Regions from separate parts of the Staphylococcus simiae genome, predicted to be linked through region 2. Evidence: predicted binding sites of a transcription regulator. Region 2 holds the regulator's gene; the other holds the start of a gene.
What was found. Region 2 encodes CtsR, which represses protease genes until heat stress. Its sites were predicted from a motif close to ATGGTCAATAAAGGTCAAACA; they were not measured.
Positions count from the first base shown of each region.

Region 1: the regulator CtsR is predicted to act here: its motif matches at 3,975-3,995, upstream of clpB (ATP-dependent chaperone ClpB).

Region 1 is NZ_CP071589.1:869,411-885,249, reverse strand. It holds gene J3R86_RS04015 (beta-ketoacyl-ACP synthase III) at 1-539, opposite strand, end outside; gene J3R86_RS04010 (YjzD family protein) at 759-944, shown strand; gene clpB (ATP-dependent chaperone ClpB) at 1,312-3,924, opposite strand; gene J3R86_RS04000 (acyltransferase family protein) at 4,131-5,957, opposite strand; gene J3R86_RS03995 (metal-sulfur cluster assembly factor) at 6,579-6,887, opposite strand; gene J3R86_RS03990 (Cof-type HAD-IIB family hydrolase) at 6,999-7,823, shown strand; gene J3R86_RS03985 (CoA-disulfide reductase) at 7,864-9,186, shown strand; gene J3R86_RS03980 (YisL family protein) at 9,307-9,708, opposite strand; gene J3R86_RS03975 (fumarylacetoacetate hydrolase family protein) at 9,910-10,812, opposite strand; gene addA (helicase-exonuclease AddAB subunit AddA) at 10,939-14,589, opposite strand; gene addB (helicase-exonuclease AddAB subunit AddB) at 14,590-15,839, opposite strand, start outside.
Region 2 is NZ_CP071589.1:476,966-492,804, reverse strand. It holds gene cysS (cysteine--tRNA ligase) at 1-212, opposite strand, end outside; gene cysE (serine O-acetyltransferase) at 196-858, opposite strand; gene gltX (glutamate--tRNA ligase) at 1,439-2,893, opposite strand; gene J3R86_RS02130 (PIN/TRAM domain-containing protein) at 3,285-4,343, opposite strand; gene radA (DNA repair protein RadA) at 4,368-5,732, opposite strand; gene J3R86_RS02120 (ATP-dependent Clp protease ATP-binding subunit) at 6,304-8,754, opposite strand; gene J3R86_RS02115 (protein arginine kinase) at 8,768-9,775, opposite strand; gene J3R86_RS02110 (UvrB/UvrC motif-containing protein) at 9,780-10,331, opposite strand; gene J3R86_RS02105 (CtsR family transcriptional regulator) at 10,356-10,817, opposite strand; gene J3R86_RS02100 (NupC/NupG family nucleoside CNT transporter) at 10,976-12,190, shown strand; gene pdxT (pyridoxal 5'-phosphate synthase glutaminase subunit PdxT) at 12,362-12,925, opposite strand; gene pdxS (pyridoxal 5'-phosphate synthase lyase subunit PdxS) at 12,930-13,817, opposite strand; gene J3R86_RS02085 (MocR-like pyridoxine biosynthesis transcription factor PdxR) at 13,919-15,295, shown strand; gene J3R86_RS12215 (hypothetical protein) at 15,578-15,700, opposite strand; rRNA gene rrf (5S ribosomal RNA) at 15,754-15,839, opposite strand, start outside.

The sequences.
Region 1 (15,839 bases), 390 kb from region 2:
ATTTCATAGCTAATGATGCCTCGTCCTTCAGAAACTTCACCAATGATTACTGCTCCTGCACCATCTCCAAAAAGTACTGCAGTTGAACGATCTGTTAAGTCAGTAATTTTAGAAAGTTTATCTGCACCAACTACTAAAATATTATGATAATCACCTGATTGAATATATTGTTTAGCAGTTATCATGGAATACATGAATCCAGAACATGCAGCAAGTTGATCCATTGATGCTACTTTGCCTGTTCCAAGGCGTTCTTGTAAAATATTAGCAACTGATGGGAATGGCATATCTCCTGTTGCAGTTGCTACAATTATCATGTCTATATCTTCAGGTTTAATTCCTGCATCTTCAATTGCTTTAACACTAGCATTATAAGCTAAATCTGAAGTATCTTGATCTTCGTCTGCCCAATGTCTTTCTTTAATTCCAGTCATTTTAGAAATCCATTCATCTGATGTTTCTAAAAATTGTTCAAAATAGGCATTGTCTATTATATTTTCCGGAGCGTACGCACCGAAACCTTTAATACCCACATTCATGGTTGTACACCTTCTTACTAAAATTTTTAATACCAGGTATTAATTTAACATAAAGGCCTTTTTGAACACAAGTAAGACATCATGTTAATTAATTAAATTTCTATTGATTAAAAGCTGTCTTTCGTCTTATGATCACAATATTTATGATAACTTACTATACAAAATGAGTTATTTCACTTAAAATAAAAGTATAGATATTTAAAGTGGAGGTAGAGTGAAATGAAACACCTCGTAACATTATTTTGGGCAATTTTACTGTTCCAAATGGTTAACTTCGTATTGAATAGTCTTAATGGTGGAGAAAGTTTAAATGTTGTAACTCCTCTTATTATGGCTGTAATCTTTACTATTACAACAGCTATCTTTGCAGCTGTTATTAAACCGTCTAAAGACACAGACTATTAATTTCTTGTTTTATTATTATGTTCCATAGTAATAACTACATACAGATAACAGGCCACTGAATCACCATATTCAGTGGCTTTTCTGTTTAACTTATTGATGTCATTAATAATATTTTTATTTGAGTGGAACAGTAATAAACTTACTATAATATTTATTTCTTAATCCCATCCCGGAAATTCTGACTATGTTTTCAAAGTGTTGATTTATCAGCATTTTGAAAATCAGACAATTACTGTCAAATGCATAATTTTAAGTGTAAAATATTTTTTGTCTCAGGCTCAAAATATCTGTTGTCATAATGTGATGCGAATTTTACTAAAGAAAAAGCACACACTACTATCATTGATAGCAATGCGTGCTTTTATATTTATGCAAGTTGTGATTTTTCTACGTCAAAAGTTAATTCATTATTATTATCGATATCAACTTTTATTGTAGTTCCTTCAGGGAATCCTTCTTTAATCATCATACGTGCTAACGGTGTTTCAATTTGTCGTTGTACAAAGCGTTTTAAAGGTCTTGCGCCAAATTGTGGTTCGTATGCTTCTTTACCTAACCATTCTTTTGCTTGATCAGATACTTCAATAGAAATACGTTGTTCTAATAATCTAATATTTAATTGAGTTAATATTTTATCAACAATCATACTCATATCATTAATTGATAATGGACGGAACAATACAATATCATCCATACGGTTTAATATTTCTGGTTTGAAATAAGCGTTTAGACTATTCATCACCGCTTTTTCAGTTGATTCGGTAATTTCGCCAGTTTCTTTGACATTTTCTAATAAAATTTGTGAACCAATATTACTAGTCATAATGATAATTGTATTTTTAAAGTCAACACTACGTCCTTTAGAATCTGTCAAACGACCTTCATCTAATATTTGTAACAAGACGTTGAAAACATCACTATGCGCTTTTTCAACTTCATCTAATAATATGACAGAATACGGATTACGACGAACAGCTTCTGTTAATTGTCCACCTTCATCATGACCTACGTAGCCTGGAGGCGCACCAATTAAACGAGACACTGCATGTTTTTCCATATATTCACTCATATCAATTCGTATCATATGTTTTTCAGAATCAAATAATGAGGATGCTAATGATTTAGCTAATTCAGTTTTACCGACACCAGTTGGACCAAGGAATAAGAAACTTCCTATTGGTCTATTTGGATCTTTAATTCCAGCTCTAGCTCTTACTACAGCGTCTGAAACTAGATCAACTGCTTTATCTTGACCAACAACGCGTTTATGCAAGATGTCACTTAAGTGTAATAATTTATCTCTTTCAGTTTCAACTAATTTAGATACAGGAATACCTGTCCATTGACTAACGATATCACCAATTTCTTCATCAGTGACAATTTCTCTTATCATACGTTCAGAATCTTCACCTTGTTCATCTTGGAACTGATCTTCTAATTCTCTTAATTCTTTTTCTAATTGAGGAATTGTACCATATTGTAGCTCAGCTGCTTTTTCTAAATTATTATTAGTTTGGGCATCTTCTAACGCTTGTCTACTTTCGTCTAATTGAGCACGTTTTTGTTGTAATTTACCTATTTTTTCTTTCTCATGTTCAACTCTTGATTGTAATGAAGATTGTTTTTCTTTTTCATTAGCTAATTCTTGTTGTAATTCTTCTAAACGTTGTTTACTTGCATTATCTGCTTCATTTTTTAATGCACTTTCTTCAATTTCCAATTGCATTACTCGGCGGTTCACTTGATCAAGTTCAGTAGGATTTGAACCCATTTCTGTACGAATTGTTGCACATGCTTGGTCAACTAAATCAATCGCTTTATCTGGTAAGAAACGATCAGTAATATATCTATCTGAAAGTTCTGCAGCTGCTACTAATGCTCTATCTTGAATACGTACACCATGATATACTTCATAACGTTCTTTCAAACCACGTAAGATAGAAATTGTATCTTCAACATCAGGTTCACTAACTGCAACTTTTTGGAAACGACGTTCTAATGCTGAATCTTTTTCGATATATTCACGGTATTCATTTAATGTTGTTGCACCGATACAATGCAGTTCACCACGTGCTAACATTGGTTTAAGCATGTTACCTGCGTCCATAGCACCATCAGTTTTACCAGCCCCAACAAGCATATGAATTTCATCTATAAATAAAATAATTCTACCGTCAGAATCTTTTACTTCTTTAAGTACAGCTTTCAAACGTTCTTCGAATTCACCTCTGAATTTAGCACCTGCAACTAATGCACTTAAATCCAACTCGAAGATCGTTTTATCTAATAAGGATTCTGGTACGTCTTTTTTGACAATACGTTGTGCCAAACCTTCCACGATAGCAGTTTTACCTACACCAGGTTCCCCAATTAAAACTGGATTGTTTTTTGTTTTACGACTTAAAATTCTAATTGTATTACGTATTTCTTCATCTCTACCAATGACTGGATCCATTTTACCTTGACGTACTTCTTCAACTAAGTCACGTCCATATTTTTCTAATGCTTCATAATTTGCTTCAGGATTTTGTGATGTCACATGATTTCCCCCTCTAATTTTATTAATGATTTCTTGAATTACTTGAGATTTGTTATTTACAAATTGCTTTGTAGTTTGATCAATATCAATTGCGGCTAATAATAAATGCTCCATTGATATAAATTCATCTTGATAGTCATTCATGTATGTCTCAGCCTTAGTTAATAATTGATTAGCTTGCTGACTGATATATTGGCCATACTGAATATTATCCCCTTCAACTGATGCATATGAAGATAGTTTTTTATTGTATGCTTCATTTAAAGCATCTATATCAATATTCGCTCTTTCTAAGACACTTTTATATAAACTGTCACTTTCATTTAATGCAGCAATTAATATTGCTTCGATTTCTATATTTTGTAATTTATGTTGTTGACTCTGTTCAACTGCTTGTTGTAACGCACCTTGAACAGCATAAGTCATTTGATTAATATCCATTAAATTCTTCACCTCTACTAAATTAGAGTTGGTCAAATTCCGTTAATTTGACTTTGACTTTCTTTGACCTTAATTATATTATAGACCCTCTTTTTTAATTAATCAACAATTAAAGCTCAATTTTTCAAATTTTTTTAGCTCTATTTTTACTATTAAATGATAAAAGAGATTGAAACTGTACAAACGTCTCAACCTCTTTTAATTTTTTAATTTTTATTTTTAATCGCTGTTATTATTTCATCTTTTAATGCTTTGACACCTTTTTGTTCTAAATGAATACCATCTGGTGCAAAATACTCACTATGTCCCCTTGATTTTTTGTACCAATCAATAAGCGTAACGTTTTTACGTTTCTTAGCAGCATTAGCTAATAATTTATTAACATGTGCCTCATAAAAGCGAGGAACTCTAGTATTTACTAGATAAACTTGCGCTTTACCAAATTGATTTAGTAGTTGGTCTAATTGTTGTACAGTAAAATCACCGTTAGTCCCTAATTCTAATATCACTTGTTGATTTGCTTTTTTATAGTTACCATAATTACTTTTCACTAAAGGTAGTGTTTGATATAACTGTCTACCTACTTTACCATCAATTTTAGCCTTAGGTACAGTTGATTTGAATGATTCACCGATATCTACCATTACTGAATCACCAATTAATAATGGTGCTAAATTTTTATATTGATCATTTGATGTCTTTTCAGTTGTATTGTCTTCTATACCATCAATCCTAATTTTATTTAAAGGTAATAACTCTACTAAATATTTATCTTCTAAATCTGTATTAAAACTATGTGCTTTAGTATTGATATCATCTTTACCATATTTATCAAAGGAACCACAAATTAAGAATATAAAAGGAATGACTAATAAGATTATCACTAAACCTCTAATAAAAGGTATGACGTTAGTGCTTCTCCAACTAACAGCTTTTAAGCCATTTGTTCTAAAAGGTGTTTCTATACATCGATATGATATTTCAGCTAAAATGAACGTTGCAATAACATCAATAATATAGACATATTTGGGCATTTGACCATCTATAAAATAACTATGGACAAAACTTATTACTGGATAATGCCATAAGTATAGACTATACGAACGATGTCCAATATATACGAGTACTGGATTAGACAAAATTTTGGCCAATAGTGTTGAAGGGTGTACGGAGCTTGCAATGACTAACAGTGTCATAGCAGACACAATATAAAAACCGCCATCATATAAGCGATGACTATCATCATGTATGACAAAAAACAGAAACACTAAGAATGAAAAACCGATAAATCCAAATATATCAATAGTATACTTAATGATCGTCGGTGGATGCTGTTTCAATTTAAATGGTGGCCATAAAAAAGCTAACACCACACCTAATAATAATGTTTGTAATCTTGTATCAGTTCCAAAGTATATACGAGACTGACTAATGTGAATCTCGTTATAATACAACATCAAACCAAGTGATAATAAAGAAATTACAAAGCAAATGATACCAACGATGTACTTTTTTTTAATAAGTAATAACAACATGATTAATATAAATGGAAAGAACAAATAAAATTGTTCTTCAATTGCAAGAGACCATAAATGCTTTAGTGGTACAAATGAAAATTGTTCAAAATAGTCTACATCTCTAGCAATATACCACCAGTTAGAAACGTATAGTAGCGCTGCATAAATATCATGTTTAACTCTAATAATTTCATTAGGTCTTAACCATAATGTTAAAGTTCCAACCGTCATTAATACGACCATTAAAGCTGGTAACAAACGTTTAATACGTCTAATCCAAAAGCGTTTTAAACGTATAATGCCAGTTTCTTCATATTCTTTCAGTAATAAGCTTGTAATTAAATAGCCCGATATGACAAAAAATGTGTCTACGCCTAGAAAGCCACCAGTTAACCATTGTTTGTTAAGGTGGTAAATAATAATTGCAATGACTGCAATTGCTCTTAACCCATCAAGACCTGGCATGTATCGTGATGGATAATGTTTAATATCGTCCTTTGTTAATTTTTTATTCATTTACATTCTTCCCTTTTAAAAGCTAAACTTCTAAGATGTCTTCGTCGTCGCTGCTTATTTGGCTTATAAAAGTATCCAACAATAATAAAATGCATCATTATTTTAGATTAATTTAACAAGGTACTAAAACAACAAACATTCTTTACTTAGTATTAAAATAAATGGCAATAACTATTTAGATTGTAAAATATTAATAAATCAACGTTTTATCATCCTAATTAATCTTGTCATTATGGTGGGACCCGTCATCAAAAATCTACGTATTTATTTTACATTAAAATACAAGATAGGCTGCTACGACATATTTCTTGTAAAAAATTTATCAGTCTTATGCCTTTCTATGTTAGTTGCTTTCATAGTTATAAGTTCTATTGTTGATACTAAAAAAATAAGCTTATCTATGATAACAAGTATTATGTATTGTAATATATCTGTAATATATTTTCAATTCATATCATATTATTTTTTTATATAATTCAAGTATGTTTAAACAGTCTCAAATCTATTTGTATAAAAAAAGATGAATTAAAAACATCACCGTTTTTAATTCATCACTGCTATTTATATTTATTAAAATAATATCTCTCAATAGCGTTCAATAATAAATTGATAGCTAGATAATTAGCTAACACCTAGAGCAATTTTTGCGTATCTAGACATCATATCTTTAGTCCAAGGTGGATTCCAAACGATATTGACTTCTGTATCTTGTATCTCTGGAATTTCAGCTAAGACACTTTTAATTTGCTCAACAATTTGCGGTCCTAATGGGCAGCCCATTGAAGTCAATGTCATTTCGACTGTACATAAGCCATCATCATCTACATTAACTTTGTATACTAATCCTAAATTAACAATATCAATACCTAATTCAGGGTCAATTACCATTTCAAGTGCACCTAAAATGCTATCTTTTAATGCCTCTTCCATACTTATCACCTCTTCATTTATATCTTAGTCCTAATATATCAAATATCCGACAAAACGCCAATAAAATGCTATCATGTATTTATATGAAATCAGTACTATAAGGAGAAATATATGCAACCACATTTGATTTGTCTAGACTTAGACGGAACACTATTAAATGATAATAAAGAAATCTCAAATTATACAAAACAAGTACTTAATGAACTACAGCAACGTGGTCATTATATAATGATTGCCACTGGTCGTCCTTATCGTGCCAGTCAAATATATTATCACGAACTTAATTTAACAACACCAATTGTTAATTTCAATGGTGCTTATGTTCATCATCCAAAAGATAAAGCGTTTAACACTGTTCATGAAATATTAGATTTAAATGTTGCACGTAATATTATACAAGGGTTACAACAATACCAAGTTTCAAATATTATCGCTGAGGTTAAAGATTATGTCTTTATTAATAATCATGATCCTAGATTATTTGAAGGTTTTTCAATGGGGAACCCTCGTATTCAAACAGGTAATTTACTTACACATCTTAATGAATCACCGACTTCAATTTTAATTGAAGCTGAAGAAGACAAGATTCCTGAAATTAAAGAAATGCTTACACATATTTATGCTAATCATATAGAACATCGACGTTGGGGTGCACCTTTCCCAGTTATAGAAATAGTCAAACGTGGTATTAATAAAGCACGTGGCATTGAACAAGCTAGACAATTTTTAAACGTTGATACTGAAAATATCATAGCTTTCGGTGATGAAGATAACGATACAGAAATGATTGAATATGCTCGTTATGGCGTTGCCATGGATAACGGCCTAACAGAATTAAAAGAAGTAGCGAATAATGTCACTTATAGCAATAATGAAGATGGTATCGGGAGATATTTAAATGATTTCTTTAATTTAAATATGAGATATTATTCTTAAGCTTAGACACTTCACCATTTAACCAAAGGAGGCATTCAGTATGTCAAAAATAGTTGTAGTTGGCGCAGTTGCCGGAGGAGCTACTTGTGCTAGTCAAATAAGACGATTAGATAAAGATAGTGACATTATCATTTTTGAAAAAGATAGAGATATGAGTTTTGCCAATTGTGCATTACCTTATGTTATTGGCAATGTAGTTAATGATCGCGATTTAGTTTTACCTTATAATCCAGAAAAATTTTATGATAAAAAAGCAATCACTGTAAAAACATATCATGAAGTCATTTCGATTAATGATGACAAACAAACAGTTACTGTTTTAAACCATCATACAAATGAACAATTCGACGAACACTTTGATTATTTAATTTTAAGTCCAGGTGCCAGTGCAAATAGACTTAATTTCGACAGCGATATAACATTTACACTTCGTAATCTTGAGGACACTGATGCAATTGACCACTTTATTAAACATAATAAAGTTCAACGTGTGTTAGTTGTAGGTGCAGGCTATATTTCTCTTGAAGTTTTAGAAAACCTTTATGAGCGAGGATTACAACCAACGTTAATACATCGATCTGAACAAATTAATAAATTAATGGATAGCGACATGAATCAGCCTATTATAGATGAACTAGAACGTCGACAAATTTCTTATCGCCTAAATGAAGAAATTACTAATATTAATGGAAATGAAATTACATTTAAATCTGGTAAAACAGAAAACTATGACATGGTTATCGAAGGTATTGGCACGCATCCAAACTCCAAGTTTATTGAAAGTTCCAATATTACGTTAGATAATAAAGGATTTATCCCTGTGAATGACAAGTTTGAGACTAACATACCGCATATTTATGCTTTAGGAGATGTCATAACATCACATTATAAACATGTTGATTTAACAACAAATGTGCCTTTAGCGTGGGGTGCTCACAGAGCTGCAAGTATTATTGCTGAACAGATTGCTGGAGATTCATTAATTGAATTTAAAGGTTTCCTTGGTAGTAATATTGTGAAATTTTTTGATTATACTTTTGCAAGTGTTGGTATTAAACCTAGTGAATTATCGCAATTTGATTATCAAATGGTTGAAGTGAATCAAGGTGCACATGCGAATTATTACCCAGGAAATTCCCCTTTACACTTAAGAGTGTACTTTGATACTGCATCAAGACAAATTATTCGTGCTGCAGCTGTAGGAAAAGAAGGTGCTGATAAACGTATTGATGTCTTATCAATGGCAATGATGAATAACTTAACTGTGGATGATTTAACTGAATTTGAAGTAGCTTATGCACCTCCATATAGTCATCCTAAAGATCTCATCAATATGATTGGTTATAAATCACAATCCAATTAAGGATATTCTGTAGTTTTCATAATTTACTAATCATTGTTATATTAAACGACTAAACACCACTTCCCAGCTGTATGAGAAGTGGTGTTTTATTTTACTTATTTTTCATTAGCTAAATTGTTCTTAACCTAAACCGAACATTTTAGAGATTGGTCCCCAAGGCAAGATGACGCCAATAGCCATCGTCACTATAATTAAGCCAATTGTCGACCAAAATAAAGTATGACTTGGCTGTTGTTTCTTTCTTTTCGCCATTGTAATTTCCATTAATGCAATGACTCCGATGCCACATAACATTTTTAACGTAAGTAACATGTGGTTACCTCCGCCTCCATGACTAGCAGCCATAAATTCCTCGATTAATGCCCAAAAACCTGAAATTAATGTTAGTAGCATAAACAATCTTAAAGCCATATGTAATGGTTTAAAATAAGGCGTTGCACCTTGTGCTTTAGAATAATTGAGATAACTAGCAACAAATAAAATAATTGCTAAAACCCAACTTAAAATATGTAAATGTATCATAATATTCCCCCGCTTATTAATATTGTTTCATTATGATAATAGATTGCAACAATAACAAAACTATTTCACTATAAAATATATACTTATTTTACATACATGAATGTACATTTTACCATACTATGTAATTTAATAAAATGACAGTTATTCAAAAGAAAAAGCACTCCATGAAATTAATCTCAACAGAGTGCCTTTAAATTACTATTATTTTGAAATATAAGTAGTTAATGTACCGATATTATCGATAGTTACTTTAACTTCATCTCCTGGTTGTAGGAATTGTGGAGGTTGTAATCCTGCACCAACGCCTGCTGGAGTACCAGTAGCAATAATATCTCCAGGATGTAATGCTACATATTTAGAAATTTCTTCTATTAATTCATCAATTTTCAAGATCATTTCACCAGTATTACCATCTTGTCTAATATCATTATTTACTTTTGTAACAATATTAACATTTTCCGGTAAAGGTAGTTCATCTTTAGTTACAATGTATGGTCCCATTGGGCAGCCACCTGTTAAACTTTTAGATAAGAATGCTTGATCTTGTTCAGATTGTGCTTTTCTATCTGTAATATCATTGATAATTGTATAACCATAAACATAGTCTAGAGCTAATGCTTTAGGAATCTTTTCACCAGATTTACCGATAACGATTCCTAACTCACCTTCATAGTCTAATTGATCTGTAATATCTTTATGATTAGGAATTGTTGCATTATCACCTGTTAATGATGATGCTGCTTTAGTAAAGACATACAAACGTTCAACTTCATGATTTAATTCACTAGCATGGTCTTTATAATTTCTACCAAAAGCAATTACATTATTTGGTGGTGTCACTGGTGGTAAAAATTCAATATCATTGAAAGAAATTTTGTAGTCTTCTGCTTTACCACTATCTTTTGCTGCAACAACTGCTTTACGAACTTGCTCTTGAAAATCTAAAGTTTGATTTTGTTGTAACCCTTCTAACAATGTTTTTGGATGGAAATTGCCTTCAGCAAAATCAGCAAAAACTAATGTTAAATCCCAAACAGCATCTTCACGTTTAACTTTAACGCCATATGAAGTTCTGTCATTATACTTGAATGATAAGAATTTCATTCATACTCAACTCCTCATCTATATCTTAATTCACATTATAACTTTTTTCGTTATCAAATAACAAATAAATAAGTAAGAAAATTTTGACAGTAGTCTAAAAATCTACATTCGTACATACTTAGAATATTATAATTCCAATGTGCCGAATTTGAAGAAATATAAATAACCATGAACAGTAGTATTTAAAATAGTTTGTAACGTATTACGATAATAATTCATTTGAATACGATACTTTTCTTTTAACTGCTGTCCTAATTCTTCATCTGTCATACCACGACGACGGTTAAAGGCATCTGTTTTGTAATCGACAAAATAATAATGGCCGTCTTTAACGAAAATTAAATCAATCATCCCTTGAATGATTGAAACATCTTCATCTTCTTCAGGCATATTATCGACCATTGCTTGATTCACTACAAATGGTAATTCTCGAAATACTTGATCTGCTTGAGCAATTTTTAAATATAAATCACTATTAATAAACGTTTGTATTTCAGTTATTCTAATATCTTGTTTTGCACTATCATCAATAATATTATTACTAATTAAACTATCAATATAATCATTTAGTTCTTTATCAGTTAATCGTTGTTCTCTAAAAGGCAAATGTTGCATCACTGTATGCATCAATGTACCTATTTCATTCGCTTTTCTTTTGCCTTGTTCACTTAAAAATTTAGGACGTTCGTAAGATGCATAACCAATACGATATTGTCTGACACGTTCATAGCTTGTGCCACTTTCTTCAGTTTCTAATTGTCTTTTTAATTCAGAGACCGATTGTTTTGATGGTTTGAGTGTATCTTTAACATATGGGTATTGAAAATCAAGTTGATATGCTATCTTCGCTTTAACATCTTCATTACCTTGTGTCATTGATTGTAAATAACTCACAGTTCTATAGTCATCATCATTATCTGTTACTTCTGTTGAAACATCTTCAAAGTAATCAATATTAATATTTACTTTAGGTTGTATACTTTCATCAAGGTCGACGATATCTTTTTCAAATTTTAAATCATCAGGAATATTCATTGATTGATGTTTTGCTAAAATACTATAAATTAAAGAAAATGGATTGGCTGCTGTTAAGCGTTCATTAACTGCTATCAAGCCTTTAGATACAGAAAGTTGTTCCAATGATTGTAAAACCTTGTCATCTTTAACACGCCCAATAAGGAAGAGTTTTTCTTTAGCTCTTGTTAGTGCTACATATATGAGTCGCATCTCTTCTGAAATCATTTCTTTTTCAGTAATTGCTTTATACGCTACAGAAGCTAGTGATGGGAAAGCCATATCTTTTTCTACGTCAAAATAATCCATTCCCAAACCATATTGTTGATTTAAAATAACTGGTCTTTTTAAATCTTGTTTATTAAATTGCTTCGACAAACCAGAATAAATAACGAATGGGAATTCTAGTCCTTTACTACTATGAATTGTCATCATTCTGACAACATTATCATTGGGACCAACTATGTTCTCTTCACCAAAATCTTTACCTCTACTTATTAATTCATCAATAAAACGAATAAATTGATATAATCCTCTAAAACTAGAATTTTCAAATTCTATTGCTTTATTAAATAGACCATATAGATTAGCACGTCTACCTCTTCCTCCGAATAAACCACTAAAATATTGAATAACATAATGATCGTTATAAAATTTATCAATGAGTTGATAGACGGGATGATCTTGACTATATTGTTGATAATATTGAATATCTTTAATAAAATGCTGTAATTTATCTACAAGTTGTGTGTTAGCTTCTTCACTTGTCATATAATTCATAATTGATTGATAGAAATAATCATCATTTGTACTAATAATTCTAATTTGAGCAAGTTCATCTTCTGTAAATTGATAAATGACTGAACGCATTAATCCAACTAAATATATATCTTGTAACGGATTATCAATCGTTCTTAAAAATGACAATACTAAACGGACTTCTGTTTGCTCAAAATAACCTTCTCTACTATTTACATGAAATGGTATGTCTTCATTTTTAAATGCTTGTTGTAAATTTCTAGCTTGTCCGAAACTGCGTTCTAAAATAACGATATCTTTGTACGTTGCATTTCTATAACTGTCTGCTTTAATATCGTACACTTTATAGTGATTTAAAATATCTTTAACTTGTTCAACAATATATTGTGCTTCTTGTTCAGTTCCGGTCAATTCACTATCTTCTGCACTTGCTTCAACTAACACATTTAAATTAACTGGGTTTGAAACATCATCAAATGGTGCGCCATAATAAAGTTGAGCCGCTTCATCATAAGTAACTTCTCCAACTTGCTCATCCATCATATGTTTAAATAAGTAATTAGTTGTTGTTAATACTTCGGAACGTGATCTAAAATTTTGTGATAAATCAATTCGCATACCACTATGAGCGCCGTCTAAAGTAAAGCGGTTATACTTTTCAATGAATAAACTTGGGTCAGCTTGTCTAAATTTATAAATAGATTGTTTAACATCACCAACCATAAACAAATTACCATTATTTTCTTCACCTGTTTTAATACATGATAATATTTTTTCTTGTACTCGGTTGGTATCTTGATATTCATCGACTAAAATTTCATTAAACTGTTGGCGATATGATTCAGCAATTTCTGAAGGCGTTCCGTCACTATTAGTTAAAATTTGCAAAGCAAAATGTTCATAATCTGAGAAATCCAAAATATTTTTGCTACGTTTTTTTAGATTAAACTCATTCATCACATCTTTTACAATTGTCGCTAAATAATCGACTCTAGGTGCTAACAGATGCATATCATTTTGCAAATCTTCAGTACTTCGTGAAAAATAGTCATTTTTAACTTTATCAATTAATGACTTATATTTTTTATAATGTTCCTTTGCATCCTCTAAAGCTTCTATCATCATATCATTTGCTTCTTTAATTTTTGCAGTAACATTAGGCAAACGTTGTCCAAATTCATGTCCAATTAAAAAGTCAGTGTTGACTAGTCCACCTTCTAAGACATGAGTTATTAATTGACGTTCATCTGCAATAACCGCTAAATGTTTCTCTACACCTTCTGCCAAACTAAATAAATCATATGCTTTATTTAAAGATTCATTAGCAGCTGTTAAGAAAACTTGTGATAAATCTATTAATAATTGCAACAATTGTTGTTGTTTATCATCATCAGTATAAGGTTGAGATAATTGATTTAACCATGCTTCAGGATCTGGGTTAGCAATACTAAAGAAATACAGTTGTTTAATAATATTTCTAAATTGTTCATCACTTCTATCTGAAGATAACTGTTCTGTTAAATCAATAAATGCAGGATCTAACCTATCATAATGACTTTCAATAACTTCATCTATAGTTTGTTCTAGCAATAAAATATTTTCTGCTTCACTACTTGTTCTAAAATTCGGATCAATATCTAAGACATCATAGTGTTGCTGAATTAATGTTAAACAAAAACTATGTAAAGTTGATATTTGTGCTTGATGTATTTTAATACGTTGGTTCTTTAAATGTTCATTGTGCGGATCTGCTAACGATGCTTCTTTAATTCGTTGATCTACCCTATGTTTCATTTCTCTTGCACTTAAATTCGTAAATGTAACGACAAGTAAGCGGTCAACATCAATACCGTCACGCAATATCTTTTGAATAATACGCTCTACAAGAACTGCTGTCTTACCTGATCCAGCTGCTGCTGCAACTAAAATATCTTGACCAGAGGCATAGATGCTTTGCCATTGTGCATCTGTCCATATTACATCTTGCGGTTTTTGTGGAATCATTTAATTGTCACCTCCATCTAATTCAATATCTTGTATAGCCTCTATTGGATTAATTGATTCATCAACTGTTCGGTAGCGTTTACTATCAATCATACCGTCGACATGACAAACTGATTGATAACTACAAAATTGACATGGTAATGTTTGTTTGTATTTTAAAGGTGCCACTTCTGTATGGCCATCCATAATATTAGAAGCTGTGTCTATAAAGTTATCTTTGTTATGCTGAATAAATTTATATATTGTTTGTTCATCAGCCACTTGACTACCTTTTTTAGTAATGGATCCATCTTTAGTAAGTCCTACTGGAACAATATCAGAAGTGAATTTCGGTTCTAATCTCGTGTCTAAAGCATCGATGACTTCTCTATCACTATTAACTAAACCACTTAACTTAAAGTTTTTAATTAATTGTTGTTCAAGTGTTTCTTCATCAATGTCTGCCCATGATTTAAATTTTATGCGAGGCTCGTGTACATGGAAGTATAGTAACCCCCCAGGTTTCACTTCTTCAGTCAAACCTAAACGTTTGTGATTTTGTAGCACAATGTCCATATAAGTCATCATTTGCATTTGAAGACCATAGTAAACTTTAGTTAAGTCTAATGTTGCACTTCCAGCAGATGATTTATAATCGATAATATTAACAAAACTTTTATCATTTTTAGTATACGTATCAATACGATCAATTTGGCCTCTTATATTGATAGGAATACCTTGAGTTGTTGTTAAAGTTTGTGCTACTAATTCTTCATCCGATCTTGGTTGACGTCTAAAGCTTGTCTCGAAATATTGGGGCGTAAATTTTGAATAAGTTCCTTGATACTTCAACGCGCTAAGTGTTGTTTCGACAATTGCCCCTATTCTACGTGACAAATAGCGATAATATGCTGAAGAGTTTAATAAATTAAATTGTACTTTAGGTAGAATTTCTTCAAGTGCTTCAGTTGTTAATTGCCTAATCTTACGCATATCCAAATGCTTAAAATCCCCATTAATACGTTCTGAAATATACTTCAATACTGAATGGAAAATATCCCCCAAATCAAAATTTTGTAATTCATATTTTGTACGCTCATTAAGACGTAAACCATGTGAAGCATAATGTTTAAATGGACATTGCATATATCCTTCAAAGCGTGATACGCTGGCGTTTATTGTTTTACCATATAAATCTTCAGATAGTCTTTGTCCTAATTGTACTGTTTCATTTTCAAAGGTTAGTGCCGACATTAAATAATTTAAACCGC
Region 2 (15,839 bases):
TCTACATCAGTAAAATTGGAAACATAATCTACGTCATAACCTTGGTACTCAAAATAACGTCTTACAACATCGTAATTAATTGCTGGTCTGGCATTTCCGATATGAATATAATTATATACTGTAGGTCCACAAACATACATTTTAACTTTTCCTGGTTCTATCGGTTTAAATACTTCTTTTTGACGTGTCAATGTATTATATAATGTAATCATCTTGAATCTCTCCGTTCTTCGTTTTTTCAAGTTGTCGTTCTAAATGTTTAATTTGTTCATAAATAGGATCTGGTAAATTACGATGATCAAACGTTTTACCGATACGTTTGCCATCTTGTTTAACTATATGCCCTGGTATACCTACGACTGTGGAATAGCTAGGAACAGATTGCAATACTACTGAATTGGCACCAATATTAACATTTGAATGTATTTTTATGTTACCTAGCACTTTAGATCCTGCTGCAATTAACACATTGTCACCAATATCTGGATGACGTTTACCTTTTTCTTTACCTGTTCCACCTAATGTAACACCTTGATAGATTGTAACATTATCACCTATTGTGCATGTTTCCCCTATAACTACTCCCATACCATGGTCAATAAACAGACGTTTACCAATTTTAGCACCTGGATGTATTTCAATTCCTGTAAAAAATCGTGAAATTTGGGAAATCAATCGTGCTGTTACATATTTCTTTTTATTGTAGAGCTTATGAGCAATTAAGTGACTCCAAACTGCATGTAAACCAGCATATGTAGTTATAACTTCTAATGTTGAACGTGCTGCTGGATCTTGTTCAAACACCATTTTAATATCGTCTCTCATTCTTTTTAGCAAGATGTTTACCTCCCCCGACATACTATGAATTGAACTGTTTAGTTAAGCTATGATATTAGTTTTTAAACATTTATCTTATTGCCTTCAATCTTTGATAAGTCATAATTTCTATTAATAACACTTAAACTACTTTAAAATACTTAAAATATTATTCATCTCGTGTCACGCTAGTGCTAACTATTTAAATGGCGTTAAATTCATATTGAACAGTCATAAAGATTTTTTATGACAAAAACGCCTCTAACATATTTAATTAATGTTAGAGGCGCTGCCGCACGGTTCCACTCTGAATTCAATAAAAGAAAAATTGTATATTCATACTAGAATTAGCCACACACTTATCATGATTAACAATTCTAAATTATACACAGTATCTTCTTTTATTCTCATTTTAAGTATTAAAATGTTACTTCAAAGGTGCATTCATTAATCAGTAAGTTGTACTCGCAGCAACCGTACATTCTCTGAAACATACATGATTAATTACTAATCCTTTGATTTGTATTACTTTCAAAAAGATGACTTAATTTACTCAATTTTATCTTAAATTGTTACTTTCATTTTTTCAAGTAACTATTGTTACCATTTATATGTTCTTTAATTATACGTATTTTTTTAATCGTTGCAATACTTTTTCTTTGCCTAACACTTCAATAGTATTTGGTAATTCTGGTCCATGCATTTGACCAGTTACTGCTACACGAATTGGCATAAATAATTGTTTACCTTTAATACCAGTTTCCTTTTGAACTTCTTTAATTGTTTTCTTAATATCAGCAGCTTCAAAAGGTTCTAAAGCTTCTAATTTACCATATAAATGAGACATTAATTCTGGTACTTGTTCTCCATTCATCACTTGCTGTTCTTCTTCACCAAGTTCAGGCATTTCTTGGAAGAAAATTTCTGATAATGGAACGATTTCACCTGCATAACTCATTTCTTTTTGATATAGTGCAATTAATTTACGTCCCCAAGCTAAATCCTCGTCAGATGGATTTTCAGGAATTAAATTTGCTTTAATAAGATGTGGTAAAGCCATTTGGAACACTGTTTCTGGGTCTTTTTGTTTCATATATTGATTGTTAACCCATTCTAATTTTTGTTTATCGAAGAATGCTGGTGATTTTGATAGACGTTTTTCATCAAAAATCTTTATAAATTCTTCTTTACTAAACAGTTCCTCTTCACCTTCTGGTGACCAACCTAATAATGCAATGAAGTTAAATAATGCTTCTGGTAAATATCCCAAATCACGATATTGCTCAATAAATTGTAAGATTTGGCCATCACGTTTACTTAACTTTTTACGTTCTTCATTAACAATAAGTGACATGTGTCCAAAACGTGGTGCTTCCCAGCCAAATGCTTCATAAATCATTAATTGTTTAGGTGTATTAGATATATGATCATCTCCACGAATTACATCACTAATTTCCATAAAATGGTCATCAATAGCTACAGCAAAATTATAAGTAGGGACACCATCTTTTTTAACAATAACCCAATCACCAATACCATTTGAATCGAATGATATTTCTCCTTTAACCATATCATTAAAACTGTACGTTTTATTTTGTGGTACGCGGAAACGAATTGCTGGTTGACGTCCTTCATCTTCAAATTGTTGACGTTGCTCTTCAGTTAAATGAGCATGTTGTCCACCATAACGTGGCATTTCACCACGTGCAATTTGAGCTTCACGTTCTTCTTCTAGCTCTTCTTCAGTCATATAACACTTATAAGCCTTATCTTCAGCTAACAATTGTTCAATTAATGGTTCATAAATATGTTGACGTTCAGATTGGCGATAAGGGCCATATCCTTTATCTTTATCCATTGATTCATCCCAATCAAGGCCTAACCATTTTAAATTATCAAATTGTGAAGATTCCCCATCTGTTAAATTTCTTTTTTTGTCTGTATCTTCAATACGAATAACAAAATCACCATTATAATGTTTAGCAAATAAATAGTTGAATAAAGCTGTTCTCGCGTTACCAATATGCAAATATCCAGTTGGACTAGGTGCATATCTTACTCTAATTCGTTCGCTCATCATGTTCACTCCTAAATTCTTCTTATCTAATATTAATTTTAAGTTGTGTATTCTACCATTTTTGTATGCCAATTACATCGACAAAAATCATCAAAAATGATGCTACTTTTATTAATTACATTGACTTATCATAACATAATTAATTGATTTCTATCTCGAATAATTTAATTAACTTTTGTTAAGTGATGTTAATCATTCACTATATAACAATAAAGCTCAAAATTTTCTAGAATTATTTGTTATTTATACAAATTTTAACTTTATTTTATCCGATTTTTATTAACATAACTAAAATATATTCTAGCACTATATTTTATGTTTGATAAGTCATGTGTTTATGATATTACTAATAATAAGCGGGTTTATTTCTCGATGATTAATATTGTCATTTCTAATTCGTTCTTTTAGCAAATACAATTCTTCCTGAAGATGTTTGTAATAAACTAACAACTTCTAATTGTACATATTGACCAATTAATTCTTTTGCATGATCGACAACTACCATCGTTCCATCATCTAAATACCCTACAGCTTGACCAGCTTCTTTACCCATTTTGGTTAATAGTAAATGAAGCTGATCGCCTTGATGGACATTTGGTTTAATTGCTTCCGACAAATCATTCACATTTAATGCTGTAATTCCGTTAACATGACAAACTTTATTTAAGTTAAAATCTGTTGTAATGATACTTGCATGATAATTTTTAGCTAGTTTGATTAACATTGTATCAATGTCACTGTGTGACTTTGTTGGATTAACGACCTTTGACGGATGTTCTAAATCATATAGTTTATTTAAAATATCTAAGCCTCTTTGTCCTTTTTCTCTTTTAACACTATCTGTAGAATCAGCAATAATTTGTAGTTCATTTATAACACCTTGTGGAATTAAAATAGTTCCATCCATAAAGCCACATTTTAATACATCTAAAATTCTTCCATCGATAATAGCACTGGTGTCTATAATTTTAGGACTAGCGCTTCTAGTATGTTGTGACATCGATTGTGCGATATTTTCTGGCAAGAACATTAACATTTCGTCTCTTTTTTTCAAGCCAAATTGAAAACCTAAATAACACAGTATAAAAGTAATAATAATTGGTACAAAATGATTAAAAATTGAATCGCCAATTAACTCTAAAATAAATGATATCATTACCGATATTAATAATCCGAAAATAAGACCTATTGTCGCAAATAGTATTTCAACCGCACTTCTACGTAAGATAAATTGTTCTAGTTCTTTAATAGCATCAGCGATACGTTTAATAAAGATTCCGAATAGTACGAACATGATAATGATACCTATGATGCCATCAATGTAGTGATTTTTTAAAATATGCATGCCAGATAAACCAATATCTGTAGCTATGCCTGGTATAATAATGATTCCTAAAGTACTACCGATTACAATATAAATCGCAATGACCATCAAGCGTATAAAATTCACATCAGAAACTCCTTTCCAGTTGTACTATGAATGTAGGGCAAATGATAATGCTTCATGAACCGATGTTACGCCAATAACTTGTATCCCTTCTGGAAATGACCAGCCCCCAATATTATTTTTAGGTATAATTACTCTCTTAAATCCAAGCTTCGCTGCTTCTTGTACACGTTGTTCTATACGTGAAACCCTTCTAACTTCTCCAGTCAAACCAACTTCTCCAATATAACAGTCTAAACCATCTACAGCTTTATCTTTAAAACTAGATGCTGTCGCTACAATCACGCTTAAATCAACGGCAGGTTCTGTTAATTTAACTCCGCCGGCAACTTTAATATAAGCATCTTGTTGTTGTAATAAATAGTTTTCCTTTTTTTCAAGTACTGCCATTAATAAACTAAGCCTATTATGATCTATTCCTGTTGCCATTCTTCTTGGATTATTAAAAGTCGTTGGTGTAACTAAAGCTTGAACTTCAATAAGTAATGGTCTTGTACCTTCCATTGTTGCTACTATTGTTGATCCTGGTACATTAGCTGAACGTTCTTCTAAAAACATCTCAGATGGGTTATTGACGCCTTTCAAACCACTTTGTTTCATTTCAAAAATACCCATTTCATTAGTTGAACCAAAACGATTTTTTACTGCTCGTAGAATTCTATATGCATGATGTTCATCACCTTCAAAATATAAAACGGTATCAACCATATGCTCTAATAAACGTGGACCAGCAATTTGTCCTTCTTTCGTAACATGACCAACAATGAATGTTGCAATGTTCATTTGTTTGGCAATATTCATTAAACTTTGCGTACTCTCTCTCACTTGTGAAACCGAGCCAGGTGCTGATGAAATTTCCGGATGATAAATAGTTTGAATAGAGTCTACAACTAATAAATCTGGTTGTTCTTCTTTCACTGTTTGATAAATTACTTCTAAGTCTGTTTCAGCTAAAACTTGTAATTCACTTGAATCTTCATCTAAACGATCAGCTCGTAATTTAGTTTGATTTAATGATTCCTCACCTGTTATATATAACACATTTTTCTTTTGTGATAATGATGCACAAATTTGAAGTAATAATGTTGATTTCCCAATACCAGGATCTCCTCCAATTAGTACTAGAGAACCATTAACAATACCTCCACCTAGCACGCGGTTGAATTCCGCTGATTCAGTTAATATTCTAGGCGTTGATTCATGATGAATACTATTTAATTTTTGTACTTTGCCTGCAACTTCTTTTGTTTTCACACCATGTTTGGGATTAGATGCTTTTTCAACAATTTCTTCCATTTGATTCCAACCACCACAGTTTGGACATTTACCCATCCATTTTGGTGATTGATATCCGCAAGCCATACATTCGAAAATCACTTTTTTCTTGGCCAATATTGCACCTCCACTTTCTTTTGAACACATCTATTTTATACGTACAATGTCATTCTGACAAATTTAATATCTTTATTCTTAAGTGAAAATAGTCAAAACTATGTTATTCAATTGTAATATAAATAGGTAGTTCATTTATTAGTTAACTTTATATTTTTGATAATAAAAATTCGACTTTATCTGAATAAATGTTTGTATTATTTATCAATGAATGAGGTTTAGAGAAAAAACTTTATAATAAATCATTTGCGATTAGTAATAACTGACTAGTATCATGAAATGTTAATCACATAACGTTTTATAATACTAGTCAGTCTTGCCGGAGTATAGAGATCCATCATCAAATATATATGTTATTTTGTCATTAATGTGTAAGACGAGCATCTACGAAGCAATTTGTTTTGAAACAATTATTTCTGTCCCACTCCCATTAAGAAATTATTCATTTCTACTAATATTTACTTACGCTATTACAATTCTCATTTTTAAATTGTTCGTAAAAAAACACCTTTCCTACGTGGAAAGGTGTCATCATTTATATCGAATATATTTACTAATTTACGCCTTGTTTCTATTCTGTAACTTCTTCTTTAATTGATGGTTCTTGAATATCATATTTGAATTTTTTACCATCATGATCAACAGTTACTTCTTTACCTTCTATTTTATTACCATCTAATATTAATTCACTTAGATTATCTTCGATTGTTTTTTGAATTGCTCTAATTAATGGTCTTGCACCATATTCTGGATCGTATCCTTCTTCAGCAATTTTATCTTTCGCTTTATCTGTTACTTTAATATCAATATTTTGTTCAGATAGTCTATCTGTTAATTTTTTAACCATCATTGTAACTATTTCTTTTAATTCATCTTTAGAAAGTTTATGGAAGACAATAATATCATCTACACGGTTCAAGAATTCTGGACGGAATGCATTTTTCAATTCTTTCATCATTGTTTTACGAATTGTTTCATAATCTTGACCTTCACTTGCACCACCAAATCCTGCAAAGCGTTGATCTTGTAATTCTTGAGCACCGACATTTGAAGTCATAATAATGATTGTATTTCTGAAATCTACAGTGCGCCCTTTTGTATCAGTTAAATGTCCATCATCTAATACTTGTAAAAGAATATTAAAGACATCAGGATGTGCTTTTTCAATTTCATCAAATAGAATAACTGAATATGGTTTACGTCTTACTTTTTCAGTAAGCTGACCACCATCGTCATGACCAACATAGCCTGGAGGTGCTCCAACTAATCTACTCACTGCATGTTTCTCCATAAATTCACTCATATCAACACGAATCATAGCATCATCATCACCAAACATTGATTCCGCTAATGCACGTGCTAATTCTGTTTTACCTACCCCTGTTGGTCCTAAGAAAATAAAGCTACCAATTGGACGTTTAGGATCTTTTAATCCAGCACGAGCACGTCTTACTGCTTTACTAATTGAATTAACGGCATCTTTTTGTCCAATAACTCTTTCGTGTAAAGTATCTTCTAATCCTAATAATTTTTCGGATTCTGTTTCGTTAATTTTAGTTAGTGGAATACCTGTCCATCCAACAATAACCTCAGCTATATCTTCTTCTGATAATGAAGTACTCATACCATTTTGAGTATTTTTCCATTCATTTTTTGCTTCTTCATATTGCTTTTCAAGCTTAGTTTGTTTATCACGTAAGTTTGCAGCATTTTCAAACTCTTGCGCATGTACTGCAGCATCTTTTTCGTTTTTAACTTTTTCAATTTCTTGTTCGATTTCTTTTAAGTTAGTTGGTGTCGTATGACTTTTCAATCTCACTTTCGAAGATGCTTCATCGATTAAATCAATTGCTTTATCTGGTAAAAATCTATCTGAAACATATCGATTACTTAATTTCACTGCCGCTTCTAATGCTTCATCAGAAATATTAATACGATGATGTGCTTCGTATCTATCACGTAATCCTTTAAGTATTTCTACTGTATCTTCAACTGTTGGTTCATCAACTTGAACTGGTTGGAAACGTCTTTCTAGTGCGGCATCTTTTTCAATATTTTTTCGATATTCATCTAATGTTGTTGCACCTATACATTGTAGTTCTCCACGAGCCAATGCTGGTTTTAAGATATTAGATGCATCTATTGCACCTTCTGCACCACCTGCACCAACAAGTGTGTGTAATTCATCAATGAATAGAATGACATTACCTGCTTGTTGAATTTCTTCCATAACCTTTTTCAAACGTTCTTCAAATTCACCACGATATTTCGTACCTGCAACTACAGTTCCCATATCTAATGACATAACACGTTTATCTTTTAAAGTCTCTGGAACTTCATTTTTAACTATAGCCTGAGCAAGGCCTTCTGCTATTGCAGTTTTACCTACCCCTGGTTCACCAATTAATACTGGATTGTTTTTAGTACGACGACTTAATACTTCAATTACTCTAGTAATTTCTTTATCTCTTCCAATAACTGGATCTAGTGTTCCATCTTTTGCGATAACTGTTAAGTCTCGTGCTAAACTATCTAATGTTGGCGTATTATTAGCCTTGCTAGTTTGGGCATTTTTATTATTCATTTCTGGATTACCTAGTGCTTTAACTACTTGTGCACGTGCTTTAGTAATATTTAAATCAAGGTTAGCAAATACTCTTGCTGCAACACCTTCATTTTCACGAATTAAACCAAGCAAGATATGCTCTGTTCCCACAAAATTGTGATGTAATTTTCTTGCTTCATCCATTGATAATTCAATTACTTTTTTAGCTCTAGGTGTATAATGTAATGTACCTACATGGTCTTGGCCATGACCAATTAATTTTTCAACTTCTTCAATTACTTTATCTTCTGTAATATCAAAACTTTCTAATACTTTAGCAGCTATACCTTCTGGTTCTTTCATTAAACCTAATAATAAATGTTCTGTTCCTATATTAGAATGATTCAAACGGATTGCTTCTTCTTGTGCATGTGCTAATACACGTTGCGCACGTTCTGTTAATCTACCAAATAGCATATATGAAAACCTCCTATTTTATATGTTTTCTCAATAATTCTGCTCTTTTAACTTTTATATCTATTTCTTCTTCATCATCTAATAAAAATGGAGATTGTATGCCAACCATTAATTCATTAAATTTGAAATTTTGTAATTTGATATAACTTAAATCTATACCTAACTTTACTTCACTTAATCTATATGAAGCTTCTTCCATCGATATCATTCTACAATTTTGTAAAATTCCTAAAGAACGATGTACTCTATCTTCTGTTTCTAGTTTATTATAAATATCTAATCTTTGACGAATTTGCTTTTCTTCTTGAATAATTTGATTAACAATTTCAGTCAGTGTTTCAATAATTTCTGTTTCAGATTTACCAAGCGTAAGTTGATTTGAAACTTGATACATATGGCCATATACTTGAGACCCTTCACCATATATACCTCTTATTGTATAACCAAAACGGTTAATAGTTTGTGCGATTCTAGACATTCTTTTCATTATTGATAATCCCGGTAAGTGTAACATCACACTAGCTCTCATACCTGTACCAATATTCGTAGGACATGTCGTTAAGTAGCCTAATTGTTCATCAAAACTTATATCAAGTTGTTTATCCAATTCATCATCTATCTCTGATGCTTTATTATAAAGCTCTTGTAACGCAATATCTGTTCCCATTGATTGAATACGAATATGATCTTCTTCATTTAACATGACACTTAAAGATTCATCATCGTTTACTAATACTGCTGCAGCTGGCTGTTTAATCAATTCAGGACTAACAAGATGTTTAGCTACCATTTTCATTTTACTTTGTTGATCAAGTTGATCTAAACGTAATAAATCAAATTTTGGCAAAGCGTCTTGAACTTCATTTATAACTCTAAAGCCATCTTGTTCATTTTTATACATTAGTGGATGCACATGATTATCTAAATTTCTTGCTAGCCGTATTCTTGATGACATAATGATGGGATTATCTTGGTTACTTTTCATCCATTCACTAATATTTTCATGAATATCATTAGTCATCTAATTAAACCTCACTCTCATCTTTAAGGGCTTTAATTTCATCTCTTACAATCGCTGCTTCCTCAAAGTTTTGTTCTTCAATCAATGTTGATAAATATTGATTTTTTTCTTCTATTTTTCTTTTCAATGCTAATTTTTTATATGATGATTGTGGTGTTTTTCCAACGTGCTCAAATTGACCACCTTGAACTCTACGTACAATATCATAAATATCATCTTTAAAAGTTGCAAAGCACTCTGAACAACCAAATTTACCTACATGTGCAATATCTTTTAATGTCATTTGGCAACTTGGACACCGTTTTTCTTCTCTAAACGCTATCTCTTGAAAATCAATGCCATGTTTTGTAGCTAAATGTTGCAAAATTTGTTTTACAACAAATGCTTCCTCAATATCATCTTGGTATTCTTGATCTAATGGCTGATCTTGAGATGAATTCCAAGGGTGATTACCCTGTGCACACGTTTGACAAACCCATTTTTCTTCGGTGCCGTGTTTACTTGTTACTTTTAATTTAACTTCCGCTTCATTCAGTTGGCAATTTTCACAAAGCACATAAACACCTCATTTATATAAATATTAATAATAATTAATTACTGGAAGTAATCTTTTTAAAATATTTGCTCTAATAATATCTCTTGAAACCATATCCATCGCTAATGTTTCGCGATCAATAGCTGCTTGAATCATTTTAGCTTCTCGTTCATTAATTAAAGCTTTATCCAATAAACCATCTATTATATAGTATGATTGTTGCTGTGATATAGAAGGTCCTATTAATTGTAATAAATGATTAATATAACCTGTTGCATCTTTATTTTCAATTTTTGTGATTCGAATATATCCACCACCACCACGTTTACTTTCTATCTCATAACCATGTTCATTAGTAAATCGTGTTTTAATGACATAATTTAATTGTGAAGGGACACAATCGAACCGTTGAGCAATATGTGCTCTTTGAATTTCAACGACATCTTCATTCGACTCTTCAAATAAGTGTTTGATGTATTGTTCTATGATGTCCGACATATTATGCATGTATATCACCCCTTTTTTGACCTTCTTTGACTATATTATATGACCTACTTTGACCTTTTTCAACCAATTTGTTTATATATTTTCAAAAATTTATGGTGTTAGCCTTTACAATTTATTGTATGATAGATTGTAGAAAAAATTAAAGGAATGGGGATTATATGCACATACTAATTGGTATTATAGGGATTATCTTCTTTTTAGCACTTGCGTTTTTGTTTAGCTCAGATAAAAAGAATATTCGTTGGCAATATGTTGGTATTTTACTAGTTATACAACTTGTTTTTGCATTTTTATTATTAAAAACTACTATTGGTATTTCGGTTATTGGTGGTATTTCTAGCGGGTTTAATTACTTGTTATTAAAAGCTGCAGATGGCGTTAATTTCGTTTTTGGTGGATTTAAATTTGTCAAAGCAGATCAACCTCCATTTTTCTTGAGCGTTTTAATGCCGATTGTATTCATTTCAGCAATTATAGGTATTTTGCAATATACAAGGATTCTACCATTGTTAATTAATGTATTAGGATTTTTAATTTCTAAAATAAATGGTATGGGCCGTTTAGAATCATATAATGCTGTAGCCGCAGCTATTTTAGGTCAATCTGAAGTATTTATTTCATTAAAAAAACAATTACCATACATACCTAAGCAACGTTTATACACATTAACTGCTTCTGCCATGTCTACTGTATCTGCTTCAATTATTGGTGCTTATTTCACTTTAATTGAACCAAAATACGTTGTTACTGCAGTCGTACTTAACTTATTTGGTGGTTTCGTCGTCGCTTCAATTATCAATCCATATAGAGTTAATGAAGAAGATGATAAGTTATTAGTAGATGAAGGAGAAACTAAAAATCAATCCTTCTTCGAAATGTTGGGAGAATATATTTTAGATGGATTCAAAGTTGCAGTGATTGTTGGTGCCATGTTAATTGGTTATATTGCAATTATTGCATTATTAAACGGAATCGTTAGTGGTATATTCAGTCTAGCATCTGGTGGTCAAATTTCTTGGGATTTCCAAACATTAATTGGTTTTGTCTTTGCTCCATTTGCATTTTTAGTTGGTGTTCCATGGAATGAAGCTGTACAAGCAGGATCTGTAATGGCTACTAAATTGCTTTCTAATGAATTTGTTGCTATGCAAGCGCTTGGCAAATTAGATGGTATTACTGAACATGCTAAAGGTGTTACATCTGTATTTCTAGTATCTTTCGCGAACTTCAGTTCTATCGGTATCATCTCTGGTGCAATTAAATCACTTAATGATAAAAAAGGTGATATGGTAGCTCGCTTTGGTTTAAAATTATTATTTGGTGCTACACTTGTATCATTCATTTCCGCAGCAATTGCTGGTTTCTTCATTTAACTTATAAAGAAAAACACCCATTTATGATGGTTACTGATTTGTTGAACTATGATTTAACAATTCAATACCATTATATTTTGGGTGTTCTTTTTAATCATCTTTATACTTATCTATACGCCACTATGATTTCTTTACCTAAATTATCTATAAATTACTATTAATAACGTTTAATTAATGTGTTTCTTTAATTATTTTATTAATAAAATAATCAGTCACCCTATAATCATCTGTTAGTTCAGGATGAAATGATACACCTAAGTATTTATCTTGCTTTACAGCTACAATTTTATCATTAACTGTAGACAACACTTCTACATTTTCTCCAACTTTAGCAATATGTGGAGCTCGAATGAATACTCCTTCTATATCGTTAGCTATTTCTTTTATCTCTAGTTCAGTTTCAAAGCTATCCACTTGTCTGCCAAATGAATTACGCTCTACTGTTATGTTCAATTTATTTAAATATCCGGTTTCTCCAACAATATCTTGTGCTAATACAATTAATCCAGCACAAGTGCCAAACATTGGTAATGATGATTGTTGTAACGCTTCCTTAAAACCATATAAATTCATTAAACGTCTCAATGTTGTTGATTCTCCACCAGGAAGAATTAAACCTTCAATTTCATTTAATTGCTCAACTCTTTTTACGGTTACGCCTTCATGACCACTTAATTCAATATGTCGAATATGCTCACGAACGGCACCTTGTAATGCTAATACACCTATTTTCATAACCTTACCAACCACGCTCTTGCATACGCTCTTCTAATGATAATTGATTTATGTCTAGGCCTTTCATTGCAGTACCTAATTCACTTGCCAATTTACCTATTAATTCATAATCTTGATAATGCGTCGTTGCTTGTACGATTGCTTTTGCAAATTTCTCAGGATCTTCTGATTTGAAAATACCAGACCCAACAAATACACCATCAGCTCCAAGTTCCATCATTAAAGCTGCATCTTGAGGTGTTGCTACTCCACCTGCCGCAAAGTTAACTACTGGTAAACGACCATTATCTTTAATTTGTTTTAAAATTTCATACGGTGCACCAATATCTTTAGCAAATGTCATAATTTCATCATCATTCATAACAGTTAAACGACTTACTTCAGCATTAACTTGTCTCATATGTCTGACAGCTTCTACTATATTTCCTGTTCCAGGTTCACCTTTAGTACGTAACATTGCCGCACCTTCTCCAATTCTTCTTGCAGCCTCACCTAAATTACGACAGCCACATACAAATGGAACAGTAAACTGGTCTTTTCTTAAATGATATTCTTCATCAGCAGGTGTTAAAACTTCTGATTCATCTATATAATCTACTCCCATTGATTCTAAAACACGGGCTTCAGTAATATGTCCAATACGTGCTTTAGCCATTACAGGGATTGACACTGCATTCATTACTTCTTCAACTATTTTAGGATTAGCCATACGTGCAACTCCACCAGCTGCTCTGATATCTGAAGGAACCCTTTCTAATGCCATTACAGCGACTGCTCCTGCTTCTTCAGCAATTCTAGCTTGTTCAGCGTTAACTACGTCCATAATAACGCCGCCTTTCTGCATTTCAGCCATACCACGTTTTACTCGTTCAGAACCAATAATTTTACTCATAGATATTTCACTCCTATATCATTTGATTAAATTTATTTTAAAATATAAACTGATATTTAAACAGGTACAAAATGAAACAAAATAAAGGGGTCAGATTAATAATGAAATCTACTTTGTATATTGAACTATACGAAAAACTAAAAAAGCAAATTATAGAAGGACAATTTAATGCTAATGATAAATTTTACTCAAAAAGACAACTTGGAAATCATCTTTCAGTAAGTCAAACAACAATAGAACATGCATATCATCTTTTACAAGATGAAGGATATATATATTCTAAACCTAGGTCTGGATACTTTGTCTCTGATATTGAGTCTTTGCCTGTGTTAAATAATTATAATTATGAAAAGTTATCTGTTGCTGATAGTATAAATGAAAATAATTCGTCTACAGAAAATGAATATTCATTTAAACTAGCTCAAATTGATACTAAATATTTTCCAATTGATCTGTTCAGAAAATATTCGAAAGAGGTATTTGATGCTAATAACTTAATTTTTTTGCAACGTGGAGATATTCAAGGAGAAGTGGAGTTACGTCAACAAATATCACAATATCTATTTAATAGTCGGGGAGTAACCTGCCATCCAAATCAAATAATCATTGGCTCATCAACAGAACAATTGCTCAATTTATTAGTCACTTTACTTAATGATTCTTCATTTATAATAGAAAAACCTAGTTATCCACCTATAAAATTTGTCTTAGATAAACAACATGTCAGTTATGATCAAATCAAAGTCGAAAAAAATGGAATTAACATTGATGAAGTCATTAAATCTAATAAAAACATTGTTTATATAACACCTTCTCATCAATTTCCAACAGGTTTTATTATGGATTTAAAAAAAAGAACGCAACTCATCAACTGGGCACAAGAAAATGAAAATAGATACATAATAGAAGATGACTATGATTCAGAATTTAGGTATTATGGTAAGCCTATTCCAGCATTACAAAGTTTAGATTCAAAAGAAAAAGTAATATATATAAGTACATTTTCAAAGTCAATTTTCCCAAGTTGTAGAATTGCTTATTTAGTACTTCCTTCAAAACTACTTCATCGTTATTATAATCAACAGCACAAAGAAACAAATACTGTTCCAGTTCATATGCAAAAAATAGTCTCTCTTTTCATGGAAAGTGGTAGTTTTAATAGACATTTAAACAGAATGAGGAAAGTTTATAGAAATAAGTTATCTTTTATACTTAATGAATTAAAACCTTATAAAGATCAATTAACTATAGAAGGTGCAGAAACAGGTATGCATTTCAATATCACTGTTACAAATGGATTAACATTGAAAGAATGTCTAGATAGAGCTTCGACAGAGAAATTAGAATTACAAGTTTATAATTATGAAGAAATTGATGATTATAATAAATCACCTAAATTTATACTTGGTTTTGGAGGAATAAATGAAGATAAATTAAAAGCGCATACTGATGCATTAATTAGAGCATTAATTATATAGTAACACTTCTTTGAAAAAAGTTAGTGTTACTTATACAATAGCTTGTCTATTGTACAATAATTAAATTGCTTTAAAAAATATACATTTTATTTACTAATAGTGTCGCGTTTTTTCAATACTAACATGATGTATTTAGACATAAAAAAAGAGACCTTACGGTCTCAATGTGGCTCATCGCATCCATTTTTATTGCCTGGCAACGTCCTACTCTAGCGGAACGTAGTCTGCTACCATCGGCGCTAAGAAGCTTTCTTGACTTGAGACAACCGCTCGCATCTTTCCTCATTGACGTCTCTCTCTGACTCCTTTAGCTCGTCTAAAGTCGTGACGTTCGTTCCTTATTTCGTCAGCTTCAAACGCTTGCTCTGCATCAAGTCCTGATATACCTTCATGACTTTTAGGCATAAAAAAAAAGAGACCTTACGGTCTCAATGCGGCTCATCGCATCCATTTTTATTGCCTGGCAACGTCCTACTCTAGCGGAACGTAAGTCCGACTACCATCGGCGCTAAGGAGCTTAACTTCTGTGTTCGGCATGGGAACA